Regions from separate parts of the Exiguobacterium sp. R-17 genome, predicted to be linked through region 1. Evidence: riboswitches for the same ligand, from Rfam matches in the RefSeq annotation. Region 1 holds a riboswitch; each other region holds the start of a gene.

Region 1 (4,972 bases):
TTCGATGACAGCATCACGGATCGGTGGATAGAGACGCTCTGCTGCTTGAAGCAGTGACGTGACTCCTGCGACACTAACACCGATCGTCTCGTCGTGCGGTAGTTCGGTCGCACCGATCAATATCCGTCCGTCCGCTTTCGGTACGAGGTAGACGGCGTCATCAAACAGGATCGAGCGTAATGGCTGACCTGCGAGACGGACTGCCAGACATTCCCCTTTGACACCGTGCGTCGCAATCGAAATACCAGCTGTATCGAGCAAGGCTTGGGACCCGCGTCCGGCAGCAACCGTCACCGTTCGTCCCGTCCACGTTCCCGTGTTCGACTCAACCCTAATGAAATCATCACTCTCCTCGATTCGCGTGACGTCCACCTGTTCTTCGATTGGTACCCCACGATTTCGTAAGACATGCATCAATGCAGTCGTTAGTCGTCGCGGATCGATTTGACCGACCGATGGAAATAAGTATTCTTGCCCATTTCGTTTCAATAAAAATGGTTGTTCCCGGTAGCCACAATCGATCCCGGTCTCGCGCGTGAGGCGTCGCGCAAGTAACGGATACAGACGGCGACTTCGCGCGGCAAGCGTATGCAATTCTTCTCTCAGCTCGATGTCCGTCGCAAGCATCCCGGCAGCCGCCCGACTCGTCCCTTGTCCGCATGTTCCGCGATCAAGGACAAGAACGGATTCGTTCTGACAAGCGAGACTGTAAGCAAGCGTCAAACCGATGACTCCACCACCGATGATGATGTGATCCGTCATACCCGTACCCCCTGATAACGCTGAATGGCAGCATGCGGGTCCGCTTGACCGAGAATACCGGATAAGACGGCGATTCCGCTTGCACCGGTCGCTGCGATTTCAGGAATGCGATCAGGAGTGATCCCGCCGATTGCGATGACTGGTTTCGTCGTGAAAGTGACAACTTGCTTCAAGGCATCGATCCCTCGCGGTGGCACGTTTGGTTTCGACGCTGTCGGATAAATATGACCGTACAGCAGTCGGTCGGCTCCTTCCGCTTCCGCTGCAAGTGCTTCTGCCAGAGAGTGGACGGATTTCCCGATGATGAGATTCGGAAAGTGACGCCTTACATCGCCGACGCGTAAGGATCGTCGCGTCAACTGCACACCGATACCAGCGACATGGGCGACGTCGACCCGATCATGAACGGTTAATTGATTAGGCGAATACCCTTTCGCAAGGAGCGCGTCAATCAGTTCTAGCAATTCTGCTGCCGACAAATTCGGTTCTCGAAGATGAAGCTGATCCGTATATGGTTGAAGCGATTGAAAGGTTTCCACTCCATCACGTGGATTGATGGATCCCGTCGAAATCAGATGTAGACGCATCATGTTCTTCCTTTCGATACGAAAAAAGGACCACTCCCGATGTTGAAGGGAGTGGTCCGAAAATGCGCTGAAGCGCTAAGGATATCTAAGGTTTCGAGCCACTTCCCTCCGCTAGTACGAACTAGATCAGGTTCAAAGGGTCCGGATACTTCCGTCTCAGTCTGCTGCGAGACTCCCCTAGTGTCTTTTCGTGTTTAATTGGCTTGCCCCATTAGTTTAGCATGAGTCGCTTTGCTTCGCTAGTCCTAGTTGAGCGCTTCCACTTGCTGAATAAGCTCCGATTTCGTCGGTCGCTGTTGCTTCTGGCTGTCGGCATAGGTCTGCTTCAGCTTCAGGATCCGCATCACTTTAGCATCGAGCATCTCTGACGACAACGTTTTTTCTTTAACGGCTTGCATCACTTTGGTGTGGACCTTCGGATAGGCACCTGCTTCCGAAAACATCGCCATATCAGCTCCGTTGACAAGTGCCTGGCGTGCCGCTTCCGCGAGACCATATCGTTTCGTGATTGCCCCCATGACAAGGTCATCCGTGATGATGACGCCCTTGAATCCGAGTTGTTGACGCAAGAGGTCAGTCAAGATCGGCTTCGAGAGCGAAGATGGATTTTGATCGTCATACACGGGATAGAGAATATGGGCGACCATCACCATCTCGGCGCCCTCTTGAATCGCTTCTTGGAACGGTAACAGTTCCGTTCGCTTCAGTTCTTCCTTTGATGCTGTCACTTTCGGCAACCCGACATGGGAATCGACACTCGTATTGCCGTGACCGGGAAAATGTTTGACGACCGGAATCGTTCCCGTCTCTTGCATCCCGTGCATCAGAGCCGTACCGAGAGTCGCGACGGTCTTTGGATCAGCACTTAACGCACGGTCGCCGATGATTGGATTGTTCGGATTGCTATTGACGTCAAGGACCGGTGCGAAGTCCATGTTGAACCCATAAAATCGTGACAGGTGACCGAGCGTACGTCCGACATCTTCCATTTTTGCAGCATCTGCACCTTGCGCCATCCGTTGACTCGTCGGGAGACGTAATCGTTGATCCGGTACCCGGCTGACCCGTCCGCCCTCTTCATCAACACCGACGAAAACATACGGTTTTTGGTTCGTTTCTTGAATGGCACGCGTGAACGTCAAGAGTTGATCTTCTGACGTAATATTCCCACCAAGCAGTAAGACCCCACCGATCGCATGCGTCTGCAACAATTTCCGGTCAGCTGCTGAAAGTTCCGTGCCGGCAACTCCGATATAGAGCAGTTGATCGATTTTTTCTGACGTCGACATCGCTTCAAGTTGTTGCTTTAATCGTGCTTGTTGTTGTGCTTCCTTTGTCGGCTCAGGCTTTGGTTTCTTCGCCTCCGTCGGTTGCTTCGTTGCTGGTTGTGATGGTTTCGTTGGTTCCGTCGTCTCCTGCGCACACCCTGCAAGCAACAGGCAACCGATCAGTGCTACTTTCTTCACAAAGGATCCTCGCTCCGGACACCATTGATGGAATAATAGACGGAAATCTCAGCGTTCAAGGATTGCGAGACCGAACAATATTTATCCTTTGATAACGAGATGGCGCGACGGACCTTATCTTCCGGGAGATCACCTTCAAGCCGGTAATGAATCGAGATTGACGTAAAACGCCGCGGATGATCCTCTGCCCGTTCCCCTTCGATATCCATTTCGAAATGAGTAATCGTCAAGCGCATCTTCTCTAAAATCGAGACGATGTCGATTCCAGTACAGCCGGCAACGGCATGTAGCAGCAGTTCAGTCGGTCGTGGTGCTTGATTTTCGCCACCGTTCTCCGGTGCTGCATCCATCGCAAGATGATGCCCTGATTCCGTCTGTCCACTAAACCCCATCTGTTTGTTCCATGTCACTGTCGCTTGCATCGTTTCCACTCCTTTGTCAGTAGTCTTCATCTGTAGTATACGCAAAAAACAGCAAGCCTGGAAATTCTCACGCTATTTCGAATAATGGTTCTTTTCCCGAATTCTCGCTTTGCGATACCCGACGAAATCGTTTCATGCTATCCTGTTACTCATAGTTTCGCGCGCAAGCGCCAGAATTGAGGAATCATCCATGTCACCTACTACTCGTTTAAGTCGACGCGATTGGCTGTTGATCGCCACGTTGTCGCTCCTGACGTTCGTTCTCGGAACAAGCGAATTCGTCATCGTCGGGATCCTCGCTGAAATCTCCTCAGCCCTTGATATCACGATCGCAACAGCCGGTACGCTCGTCTCGGCATTTGCCATCTCCTTTGCGATTGGTACACCGATTGTCATGTCGCTGACCGGTCACTTGGAACGGCGTCGCCTGATTCTACGTCTGTTACTCGTTTGGGTCTTACTGAACCTTGCCAGTAGTTTTGCTCCAAGTTACGAAGTATTGCTCGCCACCCGCATCCTGACTGCCATCCTGACCGGTGTCTTGATCTCGCTCGCAATGGTCGTCGCAAGCGATGGCGTGCCTGTCGCGAAGCGCGGTGTCGCCGTCTCATTCATTTTCGGGGGTTTTACACTTGCGAACGTCCTCGGTGTTCCGATCGGTACGTTCATCGGTCAACACGCTGGCTTCGCAGCCACGTTCTGGCTGACGACAGTCATGGGAATGATTGAGTTTCTCGCTGTGTGGAAGATCGTTCCCGTCCAGCAATCGACGGGCTCCGGTTCAATTAAGGAGCAGCTTGGATTGCTCGCTAATCCACGGATCCTAATCGCCTTTTTTATTCCTTCATTTGGATTCGGGGCAACCTACGTCGTCTATACGTATCTCGTGCCGATTCTACAAACGGAACTCGGCATCGCGAAGACGTGGATTAGTCCGATCCTGCTCGCTTACGGTGTCGTCTCGATCTTCAGTAACATCCTTGCCGGCAAGATTGCCAGTAAAAATCCGATGGGTCGCTTACGGTTCGTCTTCGTCGTGCAAGCAATCGTCCTTGCTGCATTATACTTCACGACAGTATCCCTTTCACTTGGTCTGTTTAACATCGCCTTGATGTCATTGATGTCGATTTTATTGACGACTTCGACACAAATCTACTTGATTGACCTCGCCGAAAAGTTCAATCCGGAAGCAAAAGGACTCGCCGCTTCCTTGATGCCGGTTGCGAGTAATGTCGGGATTGCCTTCGGTTCGGCACTCGGTGGCATCGTTTATGCGAACGGTCCGATGATGAACACGGCACTGGTCGGTGGGCTTGTTGCGCTTGTCGCTGCTTTATTAACTGCAATCAGTCATCGTCTCGATCAGCGGTCATGAACGGCTACCTTATCCTTTTTTGTAACAGGTCGATGACGGTTCGATGACGTTATGATGATAGTCCCTATCTTACTGATGATTTTTCAGTATGATGGGGACTATGTTGTAGTAGAGGAGTGTCTGAAAGTGAAAGCATTACACATCATCGGCATCAGTTTAGTGACGATCATCCGGCTCTGGCTCGGAATTCAGTGGTTCATCGCCGGGATCGGCAAGTACATCAATGGCTTTGATGCAAAACCGTTTCTTGAAGGGGCGCTAACGAAAGCGATAGGCGAAGACGCACTCGTCAGTTCGTGGTACGCGACGTGGATCGAGCAACTCGCCTTACCAAACGTCGGGCTGATCAACGTCTTGATT
Region 2 (4,972 bases), 230 kb from region 1:
GCGAAAGACGACTTGACTCGTATGATCGGTAGAAGAAAAAGAGACATCAGCGGTTTTGGCTTCGAGTTGCGGTCGTTTGATCCGTTCGATTCGCTCGAGTGCCCGCTCCATCGATTTTGCTTTACGGAATAATTTCTCACTCGGTGGAGATGCTTCGTTTGCCCACTGCCGTAGTCGACGAATCGCTTCCTTCATCTTCTTGATTTTTTTCTGTTGCTCCTGATAGGCGTGGAACTGTTCCATCAAGCGACGTTCTCGTTCGACGACGAACGCACTGTAGTTCCCTAGGTAGGAGGTCAGTTCACCATCTTCGAGCTCGACGATCGAGGTGACGACGGCGTCTAAGAAGACCCGGTCGTGAGAGACGAGCAGGATAGTTCCAGTGTAGTCCCGTAAGAATTGTTCTAACCATTCAACGGCAGCTAAATCAAGATGGTTCGTCGGCTCATCAAGGATCAGGAGGTGTGGTTCCATCAGCAACATGCGACCGAGGCAAATCTTCGTTTGCTCACCGCCGCTCAACTGATGGAAAGGGCGAGTGAGTAACGGACGTAAATGTAATCCGTTCACCATGCGCTCGATCTTCGAGTCGAGTAGATAGCCATCTTTTTGTTCGAATGCATTTATCGCTTCCGCATATCGAACGAGTAGTGCATCCAGATCATCTGGCGCTGTCGCCATCAAAAGCTCCAACTGTTGCATCCGAGAACGGATTGCGAGGATCTCTTCAAACGCCGTCCAAAGGACGTCGAGTCCGGTCATTGTCTCGGCATAAGTGGGAAGTTGTTCCAAGTAGCCAATCGTCAAACCGTTCTTTTGATAGATGACGCCACCGTCCGGTTGGTCAAGGCGAGCAAGTAAGCGGAGTAATGTCGTTTTACCACTTCCGTTTCGTCCAATCAGACCGACACGATCGTGTTCGTTTAAGAAGAGGGAAACGTCCGTTAAGATCGTTTCGCCTCCGAATTGTTTTGTCAGATGTTGAATGTCGCAAATCATCATAATGAGTTGATCCTTTCGCGCGCATTAAAAAAAGGAGAGCGCAAATAGCACTCTCCCTAGTGTGTGAAAGATGCGCTTTGCTGTATTTTTCAATCATGAAGTTCTAAAAAGGGCAGACGGGTGCCTTAGAACGCCATTCCATGAAAAATCGCGCGCAACCGATACAATTGTTCCATTAACCAATGTTTGCACGCGGCAAAGTCCATCATTTCACACCACCTTTCGTTTCAGATACAATCAGTTTACCATTATCTTGTTAATTGCGGAAGTCTGAATTATTTGAACACACCAGCAATCGAGCTGAAGAAGTCACTCAGACCATCAAATAATTTAGCGAAGAATCCTTTTGTCTCCTCGGACGTTGCAAACGAATGGATGTCTTGACCAGCATTTTTCAGTCCACTCTCGATTTGCCCCCAGTTGATGTTCGCTTGCTCCATTTGATTGAATAGATTCGTCAACCGATCCATCTGTGCGTCAGACAGTTGGATGTTGTTGTTTTGAATGACTTGGACGATCAGGTTTTCGATCTCAACTTTTGTTTCCGGTTTTTGATTCGCGATTTCGGCCTTGATCTCATTCATCAAATCAGCGACTTTATCTGTCCCGACTGTCTTCCCGACGTCTGATGTGACCGATAATTCTTGCTGTGCTAAATCTTTCCGTTCGTCACTCAGCTTGATTCCGGTCTCAGCCGAAGTTTGATCATAGGCTTTCATGATTCCTGTCAGTGCCGATGTTCCAGTCACTTTATAAGGAGAAGTGATCGTGATGTCGGCATCTTTGACACCTGCCGTGACGAGAGCGTTCAAGTACATATCCTTCGTCACCCACGTGATGTTTTCCGTCGCAACGGAAAGTCCGTCCCCTTTTTCCGTCAATTCGATCTTAGCGGATGAATACATGTTGCCGCCCTTTTGTGACTGGGGAATGTTTTTCCCGAGGTATTTTTCTTCGTCTGCAGAGGTTGCGATGATCGGTGTGATACCTTCTGGTGCATTGAGACGTGAAAGTACCCAAGCCTTATCTTTTGCGCCGAGTGACTCCCCGAGAGTGACGATCGTTTTATCAACGACTTGCTCGGCGGATGCGGCTGTCGGAAGTAATAAAGCAGAAGCGATAACGGCTGACGCCATGATTTTTGTTGGTGTATGCATAATGAAATCCTCCAATTGTAAGTAACAGAATGAATTATAGTATCAGGTACTAAAATTAGTGTACGAGAACGAAAGAAGTTCGGAATCGGTCTGTAGATGGAGACGATATCCGCCTTCTGACACTCCATAGTATAGCGAAAAGAGGACAACTTGACTTCCATTTTCAGCATACTATAGTGGATTTGAATCGAATAATGACCACTAGGGGAGTCGGTTGACCGACTGAGACGAACGAAGACGTTCGGACCCTTTGAACCTGATTAAGTTCGTACTTACGGAGGGAAGTGGCGTCAAGTCTTGTTCTTCTTGCGCCATGCCCGTGTGTTTCGGGGTGGTGTTTTTTCGTTTCATAAAAACGAGGAGGATGAGATCATGACATTCACACAAGAAATCAAACAAGCAGCACAAGCGTATTGGGACAGTAGTTTTACGCACCCATTCGTTCAAGGAATCGGCGAGGGAACGTTACCGCTCTCGAAATTTCGACATTATGTCATGCAGGATGCGTATTACTTAAAACACTTTGCGAAGATTCAAGCGAAGGCAGCGTCAAAAGCAGATGACTTTGCGACGATCGCGACACTTGCCGAGCACGCGACTTCGACATATGGGGCAGAACTGAGCTTGCATCAATCATTTTTCGAGCCGCTCGGTATCACAGAAGCAGACCTTGAAGCATTTGAACCGGCACCAACGGCATATGCTTACGTCTCACACATGCATCATGCGAGTGAAGGGACGCTTGGTGAGACGATTGCTGCCATCTTGCCATGTTACTGGTTGTATTATGAAGTTGGACAACAATTATTGACGTGTACACCGGATGAAAAAATCTATCAGCAATGGATCGACACATATAGTTCGGAATGGTTCGAAAAGGTCGTCTTTGAACAGATTGCACGGCTTGATACGTTGGCGGAACAAGCAAGCCCGACTGAACGAGAGCGGATGAAACGGCATTTCGTGACGAGCTGTTATTATGAGTTGCTGTTTTGGCATATGGGATGGACGGAAGAAACGTTTACGTCGATTTACGAGACGATTCCAGCACGGACGGTATCTTCCTAAAGAGTTGAATGGTAGAATTAGGTATAACATTTAGCGGAAGTAGGGGTAGAAATGGAAATCATCGTGATCATACTCGCGATCAGCGCCGCGTATGCCGTGCAACGAATGCTGGGTAAAGTCAAAGTAAGATTTATTGGATATATCATTCCAACGTTAATCGTGTTGTCCGGTATATCCGCTACGACTCGAAACTTCAAGGTAGCATATAGCATGGGGAGCTACATTTCTGCTGTTCTTGTCATTGTCGTCTATGCATTACTGACCTATTGGTTATACCGCGTCTACCATCGTGCGAAAGAAGAAGCGGATTATCCGTATCAATCGTTAAAAGACCGAGGCATCCTTTAAAGGAGTCTCGGTCTTTTGTGTATCATGTTCTCATTTTTTCCAATTTTTAAAGCCGTCACCAAATTCGAGATGCAGTTGATCGGTAAAGATACCGTTCTGAAAGACTGGTACATCAACAGGTAGAGTGCCTTGGGGCTTAAACGTTCCGAAAATCGCTCGGATACCGGCAGGGAGGTTCGGTCCCGCTGATTTCAGATTGCCTGCTTCGGAGTCCGGTCCGTTCGGATCCCCTTTAAAACCATAGACGAGGACGTGTGCCGGTGCGTCCGGTTGAACGGCGACATCGTATGGATTGCGGAGGCTAAGCAAGACGGATGGTATATCTGTTTGTTTCGCATACCGGAAGATTGAAGCCGGAATCGCTTGCTCTGGTGCAGTAGGCAGTAGTTTGGCACTCGTATTGACGTTTGAACCGACGATGATGTAATCTGCTGCATCGAGTTGTGCCCGTAGTGTCGGGTTTTGGTCGAGCGGTAGCGTAGTAGCCGAGTAATTCGCTGTCGTTACGTGCCAGTTCCGGTTCTTAGGCAGGGAAGCAATCGTCTTTTTCATGCTGTCCGTTTGATCCGTCGCAGGGGCGATCACAAGAACGTTTGCATTCTTTTTCGGCTTGAAGGGTAACGTCCGCTGATCATTTTTCACGAGTGTGACCGCGGCTTCCGTCATCGCGCGTTCTTTTGCTTTATGTTCGGGACTACCGACGATTTGGTTCGCTTGCGCGAGTTTATCTGCTAAGGATGTCGTATCCGTCGTGCCATTCCATATTCCGCGTTCTGCCTTCAGCGTCAGGATCCGCTCGACCGATTGATCGATCCGTTCCTCTGACAGACGTCCGTCTTTGACTGCTGCAATCACGTCCTTAAAAATCTGGTCGAGTTTTGTGACATCCTGCTCGGAACGAAGAATCGTCGGCATGAGCGCGATGTCGACACCGGCGTCAAATGTTTTCAGAACGGCTTCTGATTCCGTAAAATTGTCGGCGATCGCCTGCATATTCAAAGCATCCGTGATGACGATGCCATCGTAGCCGAGTTTTTCGCGCAGTACGCCCGTGATGACGTCATCCGACAATGTCGCAGGTAAAGGGAAAGTGCCGTTTTTTGACGTGACGACTTCAGACTCGATTTGCGGCATTCCGATGTGTCCTGTCATGATCATATCGATGTCTTCGGCGATGGCTCGCTTGAACGGGACGAGCTCGACTTGTTCCAGCTCCTCCAGGGACCGGTCGACAACCGGCAAGCCATAATGGGAATCGGTCGCGGTATCGCCGTGACCCGGGAAGTGTTTCGCGGTCGCTGCGACGCCTTCAGTTTGAATACCCTTCATCAAAGCGGAACCGAGCGTTCCGACGAGCTCCGGGTCACTTGAGAACGAGCGAACACCGATGACGGGAT
Region 3 (4,972 bases), 720 kb from region 1:
CCATTCTTTTCTTCATCATTCTTGGTGGCGCAGCTTGGTTTGGCTGGTTACCGATGGAAGCAGATCGTCCATCCTCATTGTTTGCGAACTTCACGGCAAGCGGTTGGTTTCCAAACGGAATTCTCGGTGTCTTGACGACGATGATTGCTGTCAATTTTGCTTTTCAGGGAACGGAATTGATCGGTGTCGCGGCTGGGGAGTCTGACACGCCTGAAAAATCGATTCCAAAAGCTATCCGGAATACAGTTTGGCGGACGTTCATTTTCTTTGTCTTATCGATCACGATCGTCGGTGCATTGATTCCGTATGAGACGGCTGGCGGAGTCAGTAGTCCATTCATCATGGTCTTTGATGCGATCGGCATCCCGTATGCCGCTGACTTGATGAACATCGTCGTCTTGACAGCACTATTATCCGTCGGGAACTCGGGACTGTATGCCGCGACCCGAATGTTATGGGCAATGGCACAAGAAGGGATGATTTCAAAGAAATTATCTTATGTTAATGCACGTGGTGTGCCGATGCGCGCTTTACTCTTTACGATGATGTTTGCAATGTTATCGCTTCTGACAGCATTTTTCGCAGAGGATACCGTCTTCATCTGGCTCTTGTCTTTAGCTGGACTCGGCGCTCAAGTCGGTTGGATTTCAATTTCCGCTTCGCAACTTGCGTTCCGCCGTCAGTTCATCCGAAACGGACATGATCTATCCGAACTAAAGTTCAAGACGCCATTCTATCCAGTATTACCGTTGATATCGTTGACACTTAATGTCGTCGTCCTCGTCAGTCTTGCGTTTCAAGCGGATCAACGGATTGCTTTATACATCGGTGTTCCTTTCTTCCTTGTCATGTGGGGAAGTTATCATCTCTTCGTCAAAGGAAAACATCTATCCGCTCAAAGCGACATCCGTGTCGCCCCTTCTCAACTCGAAGAATAATTTCATCTAAAAAGAGGCCGCGGAGTCATCCACGGCCTCTTTTTGTATGATTGTTCTATTCCTTAAGCGTCCGCATCATCAATAGTTCTCCTTGATGGAGCTCTACTGTCGCTTCTGACGTACTCCATTCATTACTGACGGTCAAGGAACCTCCGACCGGTACTGGATGTGTATCAAGTGGATATTTGACTCCGGATAAGCTTAAAGTCGATGGTACGAGTGGAATGAACGAAAGATAATGATAGCTTTCGGCTTCGACTGCATACGTTCCCTCAGCCAAGTATCGTACCTCTTCTCGTTTCGTCACGAGTCGTGCCTCTGGGTATCGCTTCAATAGATATACATTTTGGACGGTCATGTCGAGCCGCCCACCTGTCGCCCCGATAATGAAGGTATCCTCAAACTGTTTCTTCTCTGAAACTGTACGAAGTGCCAGTTCGAGATCCGTTTCATCTTTCTCGGCCGGATGAACGATTGCCCCTTCAGGTACATAACCAAGCGAATCAAAATCACCAATCGTCAGGTCGCATGTCAGCCCAAACAATTCAATCGTCTGAACACCACCGTCGACACCGACGATAAAGTCACCTGGCTGACAAAACGTCCGTAAATCCGGCACTTCTTCTTGAGGACCGGCGCACACGAGAATCGTCCGCATCTCAGACGCCTCGTGCTGAATAACGTAGTAAACGTGGCGCAGTTGTAAAGAGGAGACCCGCGACGACACCGCATAAAACATAAGATGGTACCATGTATGTCGCGTTATAAACTAATGAATATGGCACGACTGGACCTTCTGCATATTTCGCGAAGAACACGATTCCGCTGATGACATGACAGATATAACGGAGTCCTGCGCCTAATAACGTCGCCAGGAGAACGAACGCCATCAAGCTTTTCTTTTGTCCATTGCGTGCGGCTAGTCTGACTTGACGCGCGAACAGACCACTTAATCCGACGACACCATACGCAATCGTATAGTCAAGCATCGGTTGAACGATCGTCAAGACTTGTGGAGCGAACATCAATTGAATCGTACCGACAAGCGCTCCCGTGACGACCCCTCCGACGACCCCGTGGCGAAATGCCATGACGAAGATCGGTAACATCGCTAAGCTGATCGAGCCACCTTGTGGCATTTTGAATGGAATCAGTAAATCAAAGACGACTCCGAGACTGGCGAAGATGGCAATTTCCATCATCATTTGTAACCGTTTCATGCTATTTTCCTCCTTCATTGTACGAGAGGACGCAAAAAGGCAGTACGACGAACGCCGTACTGCCTGCGTGCGCCACATCCCTACGTCCGTTTGAACGGAACAGGTTCGAAGGGTTAAAGTCTAAAAGACTCCTCTCAGCCGCTTTTCAAGCGACACCCCTTGCGGTCATCATATTTCGTTTTCTCGTTCTTATTATACGGCAGCCCCTTGACGAATGCTAGTGATCGCTTCCGCATAATCTGGTGCATTGTAGATTGCTGATCCCGCGACAAGAACGTTCGCACCGTTTTCGATACAAAGTTTTGCTGTTGCCGGGTTGACGCCACCATCAATCTCGATTTCAAATGTCAGATCACGATCTGCTTTCATTTGTGCAAGTGATGCGAGTTTTGGCATGACACTCTCGATGAAGGCTTGTCCACCAAAGCCCGGATTGACCGTCATCAATAAGACCATATCGACATCCTCAAGGACGTGTTCAATCGTTGATAATGGCGTGTGAGGATTCAAGACGACCCCTGCTTTTGCACCAGCTAGCTTGATTTGTTGTAAAACACGATGGACGTGGTTCGTCGCTTCGACGTGGAACGTCACGATATCTGCCCCTGCCTTAACGAAATCTTCAACGAAACGTTCTGGCTGGTCAATCATTAAATGGACATCAAGGACCATATCCGTCTTTTGACGTAAACTGCTGAGCACAGGTAGTCCAAACGAGATATTCGGTACGAACTGACCATCCATGACATCGAAATGGATATAGTCCGCGCCTGCTGCCTCGACTGCTTTGACATCACGCTCAAGATTCGCAAAATCTGCTGATAAGATAGATGGTGCAATTTTAATCATCTTCAATACCTCCGGGCTCGATTCTTGATTTCGTCTATAAACATACCATAGTTCTCATAACGAGAGGACATGATTTCTTGTGCTTCGACGGCTTCCTTGACGGCACATCCGGGTTCATTCAAGTGCAAACATCCTCGATACTTACATTCGTCCTGTACAGCCACGAATTCAGGAAAACTCCACCGTACATCCTCGATTTCCATATCATACGGAAAATCAAGGTTCGAGAAACCTGGTGTATCAGCAATCAAGCCTTCGGCAAGTGGCATCAACGTGACGTGACGTGTCGTATGCCGTCCACGTCCGAGTGATTTCGAAATCGCACTCGTCTCTAAGTCGAGTGTTGGTTCAAGTGCGTTCAAGAGCGAACTTTTCCCAACACCGGATTGTCCGGCAAGAACGCTCGTTTTCCCGGCCAGTAACGGACGGACTTGTTCAACACCTGTCAATGTCTCACTTGATGTCTCGATGACCGTATAACCAATCTTCCGGTAAGCGGCAATTGCCTCTCTAACTGCAGGACCTTTGACATCATCAAGCAAGTCCATCTTCGTTAACAGGATGACGGGTTGGATTTCCTTCGCTTCGATCAAGACGAGGAAACGATCGAGCAAGTGCGCTGAAAAATCAGGTTCTGCAGCCGAGACGACAAGCAACGCTTGATCGATATTCGCGACAGGCGGGCGTACTAAAAAGTTGTCCCGCTCCTTCACTTCGAGAATATACCCGGTCTCACTTTCGATATGAAGAACGACTTCGTCTCCAACGACTGGACTGATGCCGCGTTTTCGGAAATTCCCTCTTGCCCGTGAACGGACCTCTCCTTCTGGTGTCATGACATCATAAAAGCCACCCTGCAGGCGTATGATCGTTCCTTCTCGATTCTCTTCGATGCGTTGTTCCGTCATCCTATGCACTCCTTTTTCATCACATTCACTGTGCGTCTTTTGCTTGATTGTACGTGATGGTTTTTGAACGATACACCGTATCGTCTTTATAAATCGTAATCTTGCCTTCTTCTCCCGGATCAATCGTCACCGGCACGTCGAATGTCTCATCTTGGTCAATTGATTCCTCGATGACGGTCCGCTTCCCTTTCGCATCTTCCGTCTCAATCCGGATGACTTGTTTCGGTGGTTCCTCGTCCTCGTTCTCGCTGACCGCGTCATAGACGACCTTTTCAGGGAACGTCGCTGTCAACGTTTTTTCTTCCTCACCTTTTGAGATGAAGACCGTCACGGAGTCGTTCGGTTCGACTTGAGTCCCTGCTTGTGGGAATTGACGGATAACTTGATCGAGTTTCACGTCGCTAGAAAATTCTTGCTCGAACGTTCCATCGAGCCCTTTTTCGTCCAGGTAGGCTTTTGCTTCGTCACTCGATAAGTTCGTCAAATCCTTCAACTCGAAAGAAGATGTTCCTTCCGAGACGGTGATCGTAATCGTTTGTTCTTTCGCGATGACCTCCGTACCAGCCGAGATCGATTGCCGGATCACATTACCTCGCTCGATTTCATCCGACTTTTCACGTTCGACCTCGACTTTAGCAAATCCAGCTTCTTTTAACGTCGCAATTGCTTCTTTTTCAACATCATCCGTTACATCTGGCACTTCGACCGGAGCACTGCCGGTTGAGACGACCAAATTGACTGTTGAGCCCTTTTTCACCTGCGCGTTTTCACGCGGTGTCTGACTGATCACGTCTCCTTCATCGACCGTATCACTGTTTCGTTCTGTCGTCTCGACAACAAATCCAAGTTTCTCAAGCTTCGTTTCCGCTTCATCTCCATCCGTTTTGACGACGGACGGTACCGTAACGGTAGGATCCGGCCACATCGCAAACGTCGTAGCCGCTCCACCGAGTAATACAAGTAATAATAGGATGACCCACCAGCGTTTTTTCTTTTTCTTTTCTGACGGTTTCGGTTGAACGGTCGTGACGACAGGTGTGTCCGGTTCCGCTTTTGA
Region 4 (4,972 bases), 340 kb from region 1:
AGCAATCGCCATCCGTTCTGCCCGCTGGATCGATCGTGAGAAGAGCGGTAAGCCAATTGAAAGAAATCCATCACCAGGAAAGCGACTGTGCACATTGCGAATCATCCGGACTTGCCGCAAAACGCGGACTTCTTCGACCAGTTGCGGCAGAAAGCGAATCCCGGCAAGGAATCCGTAAGCAAAGCGGGGCGATAACTTCGCCTGATGGATCAAGCTCATTACGAAACGGGTCGCGTCGGTCGTCGTGACGAAAGCGAGGCTCAAGCAGACGAACGTGGCCATCCGCAAGGCAAGTAACCAGCCGTGCGCGACGCTTTCCAACGTGACATGAAACCAACCAAACGACCAAAGAGTATTCGTTCCTTTGCCGAAAGCCGCCATCATCCAGAACGTCAATAAGAATAATAGACTATACGGCGCAAGTCGCTTCAAGAAATCAAAAGGACCCCATCCGGAGAGGAGTAGCATTGCGATAGCAAAACTCAGGAATACTAACGTTTTGACCCAGTCATTCGTTGCAATCAAGGCAAACATGATCAAAAACAATCCGCTTCCCTTAATGACGGGATTGAGTTTAGCGAACGGGGACACGTTCGTTTGCATCACGTTTCACCTCCTGGAATTGGTACGAAAGTGGACGTTGTAGCTGACAGCGCTCGAGTAATGGAACGTCAGCGAATAACTCGCTTGGGCGACCGTCAAAAGCAATCCGTCCTTGCTCCATGACGAGGACACGATCCGCATACCGGGCGACGAGCTCCATATCATGCGTCGCCATGACGAGTGTCGTACCGTTCTGTTGTTCCATCTGTAACTGTTCCATTAAGCGTCGTGTCGTCAATCCATCTTGTCCGAAGGTCGGTTCATCGAGCAACAATAAGTCTTTCGTTTGTCCGAGCATCGTTGCGACGCTGAGCCGTCGTTGTTGCCCCGTACTAAGAGCAAGTGGTGACTGCTGTTTGACAGATGTCAGTTCCAGCCGTTCGAGCAACGCCGCGCGCTTAACGTTCGTCGATGCCCGGTGGCTCCAGTCGATTTCCGCTTCGACCGTCAGCTTAAGAAACTGCAGATCCGGTTGTTGAAAGACATAGCCAACTTGCTCATAAAAGCGACGCCGGGAGTAACGATGAACCGGACGTCCCTGGAGCTGATACGTTCCACGATTGGGAAGCAACCGCCCGAGTGTCGCAAGCAATGTACTTTTCCCGGATCCATTTGCCCCAAGCAGCATCACCCATTCTCCTGTCTGCAGGGAAAATGTCGCATCGGTCAGCGGATATGGTGCTTTCGTCGATAATGCAGCGACGTGTAACAAAGAGCGACCAGCTGTAGCGACGGTGGAAGGCACATGAAGTCGCGCCGCTTGCGGTCCATCTATGGGTAATGTCTCTAACGTATACGGATACAAAGAGGGAACGGCAATACCTTTCGTTTGAAGCTCTTTGTAATCCTGGGGGAACAGATCCCGTGGATCTGCTGTCGCAGTAATCGATCCGTCCTCAAGCAAGACGACCTGGTCGACGTACGACAAACAGACATCGAGTTGGTGTTCGATCAAGACGATCGTTAAATCGTGTTCTTTTTGAATCCGAAAAATCAACGCCATCAGCTCATGTTGTCCGATTGGATCAATCTGAGCCGTTGGTTCATCGAGTAATAAGATCGTCGGCTCAAGTGCTAGGACCGCTGCGAGCGCGAGACGCTGTTTCATTCCACCGGATAGACTCGCGATCGGTGTCGAGAAGGGAAGGGGGAGACCGACGAGTGCGAGTAAGCGTTCAATTCGTTCATCCATCTCCACGTGCGGAATCGAGCGATTTTCTAAACTAAAAGCGATTTCGCGTCCGATCGTCTCCATGCAGAACTGTTCTTCTGGATTTTGAAACAAGATTCCGACCGAACCGGACCGGGTAACGGTACCAGTCTGTTCGACTTCAATCGTTTCCGGTGTCAGTCCGGCAAGGGCATGAAGTAATGTCGTCTTGCCACTCCCACTTCGTCCGAGCAGAAGGGTCGTCCCTTGCTCAATCGTCAGCGATACATGATTGAGCACCGATTTCATCTGACCGGGATAGCGGATGCTGAGGTCGTCGACAGTAATCATGCGATTTCTCGTTTCGCACGTCCTGCCGCAAACCCGTTCAAGACACCAGTCGCAACAAGGCGACGGACGAGAATGGCTGCAAGCAAGCCACCGAGTAATGCGCCGCTGATCAATTGTAAGCCAGTTGTCGCAAGCAACGTCGTCGTTGTGTAGTAACCGAATCCGTTCGCGATTAGACTATAAACGATGCTACCAATCGCGGCTCCGACACCCGATAACATCAAGGTCCATGTGTCATAACGACGGTAACGCGTCATCGCGAAGACGAGTTCCGCACCAAGTCCTTGGCAGACTCCGATCAGAAGAGCGGATAAACCAAAATGACTACCTGTGAACAGTTCGACGGCTGCCGCGACGACTTCCGCAATTAAAGCGGCACCTGGCTTTTGAATGATTGCTGCGACGAGCGGACTCGCAATGATCCAGATGCCAAACATCCAGTTGGCACCGACAGGACCGAAGATCGCTGAGATCGGTAACCAGAGTGTTGACCAACCAAGATAGATGACGCCGCAAGCGACGGCGAGCATCATCATGACCATGATTTCTTTCATTTTCCAGTGTTGCATTAGATACGTCCTCCTTTGAATGGGGGAGACGCCAAAAAAGACCGCCCTCCGTAAAAAAGAGAGCGGTCCTCAGAAAAACTGCGCGCAGCAGGAGTCATTGGATGTGATCGCTCCACTTTCCTACGCTAGTATGAACTAGATCAGGTTCGAAGGGTCCGAAGTGAATCGTCTCAGCCAATTGGGCTCCCCTAGTGGATATGGTAATAGGTGATACGCTGTTCACTTTAGGCAATCCAGCGTCTGTTGTCAAGACACAAAAAAACGATACGCCGCAAAGGGCGTATCTTTAAACGACTTATTTATTGTCTTCGTTCTCTTCAGCTGTTTCTTCTGAAGACGCTTCTGTTGCTTCCGCTTCGTTGTCTTCGCCAGCTTCTGCTTGTGCCTCTGCTTCCTCGATTTCTTCAAGATCCTGCTCGAGTGTCGATTCGACGACAGCTGCGACTTGAATATCGCCTTCTGTAACGATGCGGAAATCTTTTTGTTCTGGAAGATCGGCTACAGAAATCGAATCGCCGATTTCGAGGTTCGTGACGTCGACTTCGACGTTTTCTGGTAATTTATCTGGTGTAGCGGCGACTGTTACTTTAAAGAGTGTTTGTGATAGGAAACCACCAACTTTTGCACCGGCTGCTTCGCCAACAAGTACAACGTCTGCTTCGACTTCTGTTTCTTCATCCATTTTCACGGCGATGAATTCAACGTGATCGACTGTTGGTGTGAAGACATCCATATCACGGCGATTGATCAAGACGTTAATATTTTTACCGTCGAGTTTGAGTGAAATCAAGACGTTTTCACCGTTTTCTCGGACGATTTTAAGCAATTCTTTTTCTTCAAATGCGATTGGTGTACTTTCCACTTTGTAACCATACACGACGCCAAGAGCTTTTCCTTCATGACGCAATTGTTTACGGAGTGAGCGTGGACGTACCTCGCGTTTTTCGGCTGTTAAATTAACTGACATGTTCATTTCCCCCTTGAATTTGGTATAGCCCTCAAAAGGTAATGAATGTAGGAGCAGGACGAATCCTGAACAATATGAATCATGCTAAGACAATCGGTTTCAGACTCTCATGAATCTGACGCTTTCGTGACTTTGCATTTCTCTCCCAGGTCATTACGCTGATATTGAGAAACATGTGTGAGTAAGTCACCGGTTTGATGCGGTGCTAATGAGTTTATACCCCTATGTTTTAAATCCATAAACCTCTTTTTTTATCTTTTTGAAGTCGAAAGACCTCCAAACCGCTTGAAATCAGGGGTTGAGAGGTCTTTCGTTTTTTTCATTCTTTATGATGATTCGTTGATTTTCACGAACTAAAACACGAACGAGGCGTTCAATTTGCCGCATCGTCGTCTGTCCCATCGTCGAAATTTGCAGCCACTGATTGTAAACGAGATAGTCGCTTTCGTACTGGACGTGATACCCCTGAATGCGCAGAGCGTCGCCTAAAGCGGTTGCGGACGGATGAACGATCGTCAGTATTCCCGGCGCTTGTGCTTCTTGTTGTGCGAGGAGTTGGAATCCAGTTGCGCGGACGGCTTGTTCGAGATAGGTCATCTTGATTGCTGCTTGATTAAGATCGAGGGCATCAAGCGCTGCCTGACAGGCAAGCAACAGGTTCGACGAGCCGGAAAAGGCAACCCCTTCCGCATAGAGTCCTAAATCCAGATAACGGGGAATACAGAGAGAAGGTAGGACGCGATCTGCGTGACCAATGAACGCAAGACCCGGTAAACCACCAATCGCTTTCCCGGAAACAGTCGTGACGAATTTGCAACCAGCGTATGAGAAACGTCCGGTTCCAACAGCGCTGATCGCATCGACGACGAGTGCGGTTCGTTGATCTAACAGCACTTTTACTGCATCAAGATCATAGAGAACACCCGTTGACGTCTCACAATGCGTCAACCAGATCCAGTTGTATGCCGTTTGCCTCAATTGATGAGCGAGTTGCTTCAAGTCGATCGGGTGACCGGGGGGAAGCGTATGGACATCAAAGGACTTGCCGGCACGTGCCGCGTGATCAATCAAGCGTTGACCGAACTCGCCGCCGTTCAGGATTAATCCATGTCCAGTGAGTTGTTGCGCGACAATATCATTGGCGAGCGTACCGCTGCCGACGGCCATCGAGACATGTGGCAAATCCAGCAACTGACACATTCGGCCACGTAAATCTTGATCGAGCTGCCGCATCGAGGCCGTCCGGTGTGGACGCGGTGCTTGTTGCGCCGCTTGACGGACCGTCGGCGCAACCTCGACCGGACCGGCTAGAAAATGCAGGGGACGTAAGAC

What was found. A riboswitch is a leader RNA that binds a small molecule or an ion and turns the genes downstream of it on or off. The one in region 1 is predicted to bind thiamine pyrophosphate.
Region 2: linked by a shared signal. The riboswitch ahead of tenA (thiaminase II) and the one ahead of ACN9MT_RS06080 (thiamine phosphate synthase) in region 1 are both predicted to bind thiamine pyrophosphate.
Region 3: linked by a shared signal. The riboswitch ahead of thiT (energy-coupled thiamine transporter ThiT) and the one ahead of ACN9MT_RS06080 (thiamine phosphate synthase) in region 1 are both predicted to bind thiamine pyrophosphate.
Region 4: linked by a shared signal. The riboswitch ahead of ACN9MT_RS08080 (ECF transporter S component) and the one ahead of ACN9MT_RS06080 (thiamine phosphate synthase) in region 1 are both predicted to bind thiamine pyrophosphate.

What each region holds. Positions count from the first base shown of each region.
Region 1 is NZ_CP184372.1:1,174,195-1,179,166, reverse strand. It holds gene ACN9MT_RS06085 (FAD-dependent oxidoreductase) at 1-762, opposite strand, end outside; gene ACN9MT_RS06080 (thiamine phosphate synthase) at 759-1,349, opposite strand; TPP riboswitch at 1,436-1,538, opposite strand; gene nagZ (beta-N-acetylhexosaminidase) at 1,595-2,815, opposite strand; gene ACN9MT_RS06070 (OsmC family protein) at 2,812-3,237, opposite strand; gene ACN9MT_RS06065 (MFS transporter) at 3,428-4,612, shown strand; gene ACN9MT_RS06060 (DoxX family membrane protein) at 4,739-4,972, shown strand, end outside.
Region 2 is NZ_CP184372.1:946,379-951,350, forward strand. It holds gene abc-f (ribosomal protection-like ABC-F family protein) at 1-1,002, opposite strand, end outside; gene ACN9MT_RS04895 (DUF1002 domain-containing protein) at 1,278-2,159, opposite strand; TPP riboswitch at 2,353-2,459, shown strand; gene tenA (thiaminase II) at 2,532-3,227, shown strand; gene ACN9MT_RS04905 (hypothetical protein) at 3,279-3,575, shown strand; gene ACN9MT_RS04910 (glycoside hydrolase family 3 N-terminal domain-containing protein) at 3,606-4,972, opposite strand, start outside.
Region 3 is NZ_CP184372.1:1,899,116-1,904,087, forward strand. It holds gene ACN9MT_RS10195 (amino acid permease) at 1-938, shown strand, start outside; gene ACN9MT_RS10200 (thiamine diphosphokinase) at 994-1,596, opposite strand; gene thiT (energy-coupled thiamine transporter ThiT) at 1,598-2,158, opposite strand; TPP riboswitch at 2,219-2,328, opposite strand; gene rpe (ribulose-phosphate 3-epimerase) at 2,351-3,007, opposite strand; gene rsgA (ribosome small subunit-dependent GTPase A) at 3,010-3,915, opposite strand; gene pknB (Stk1 family PASTA domain-containing Ser/Thr kinase) at 3,941-4,972, opposite strand, start outside.
Region 4 is NZ_CP184372.1:1,518,831-1,523,802, reverse strand. It holds gene ACN9MT_RS08090 (energy-coupling factor transporter transmembrane component T family protein) at 1-603, opposite strand, end outside; gene ACN9MT_RS08085 (ABC transporter ATP-binding protein) at 575-2,104, opposite strand; gene ACN9MT_RS08080 (ECF transporter S component) at 2,101-2,673, opposite strand; TPP riboswitch at 2,774-2,873, opposite strand; gene ACN9MT_RS08075 (50S ribosomal protein L25/general stress protein Ctc) at 2,969-3,640, opposite strand; gene ACN9MT_RS08070 (GNAT family N-acetyltransferase) at 3,932-4,972, opposite strand, start outside.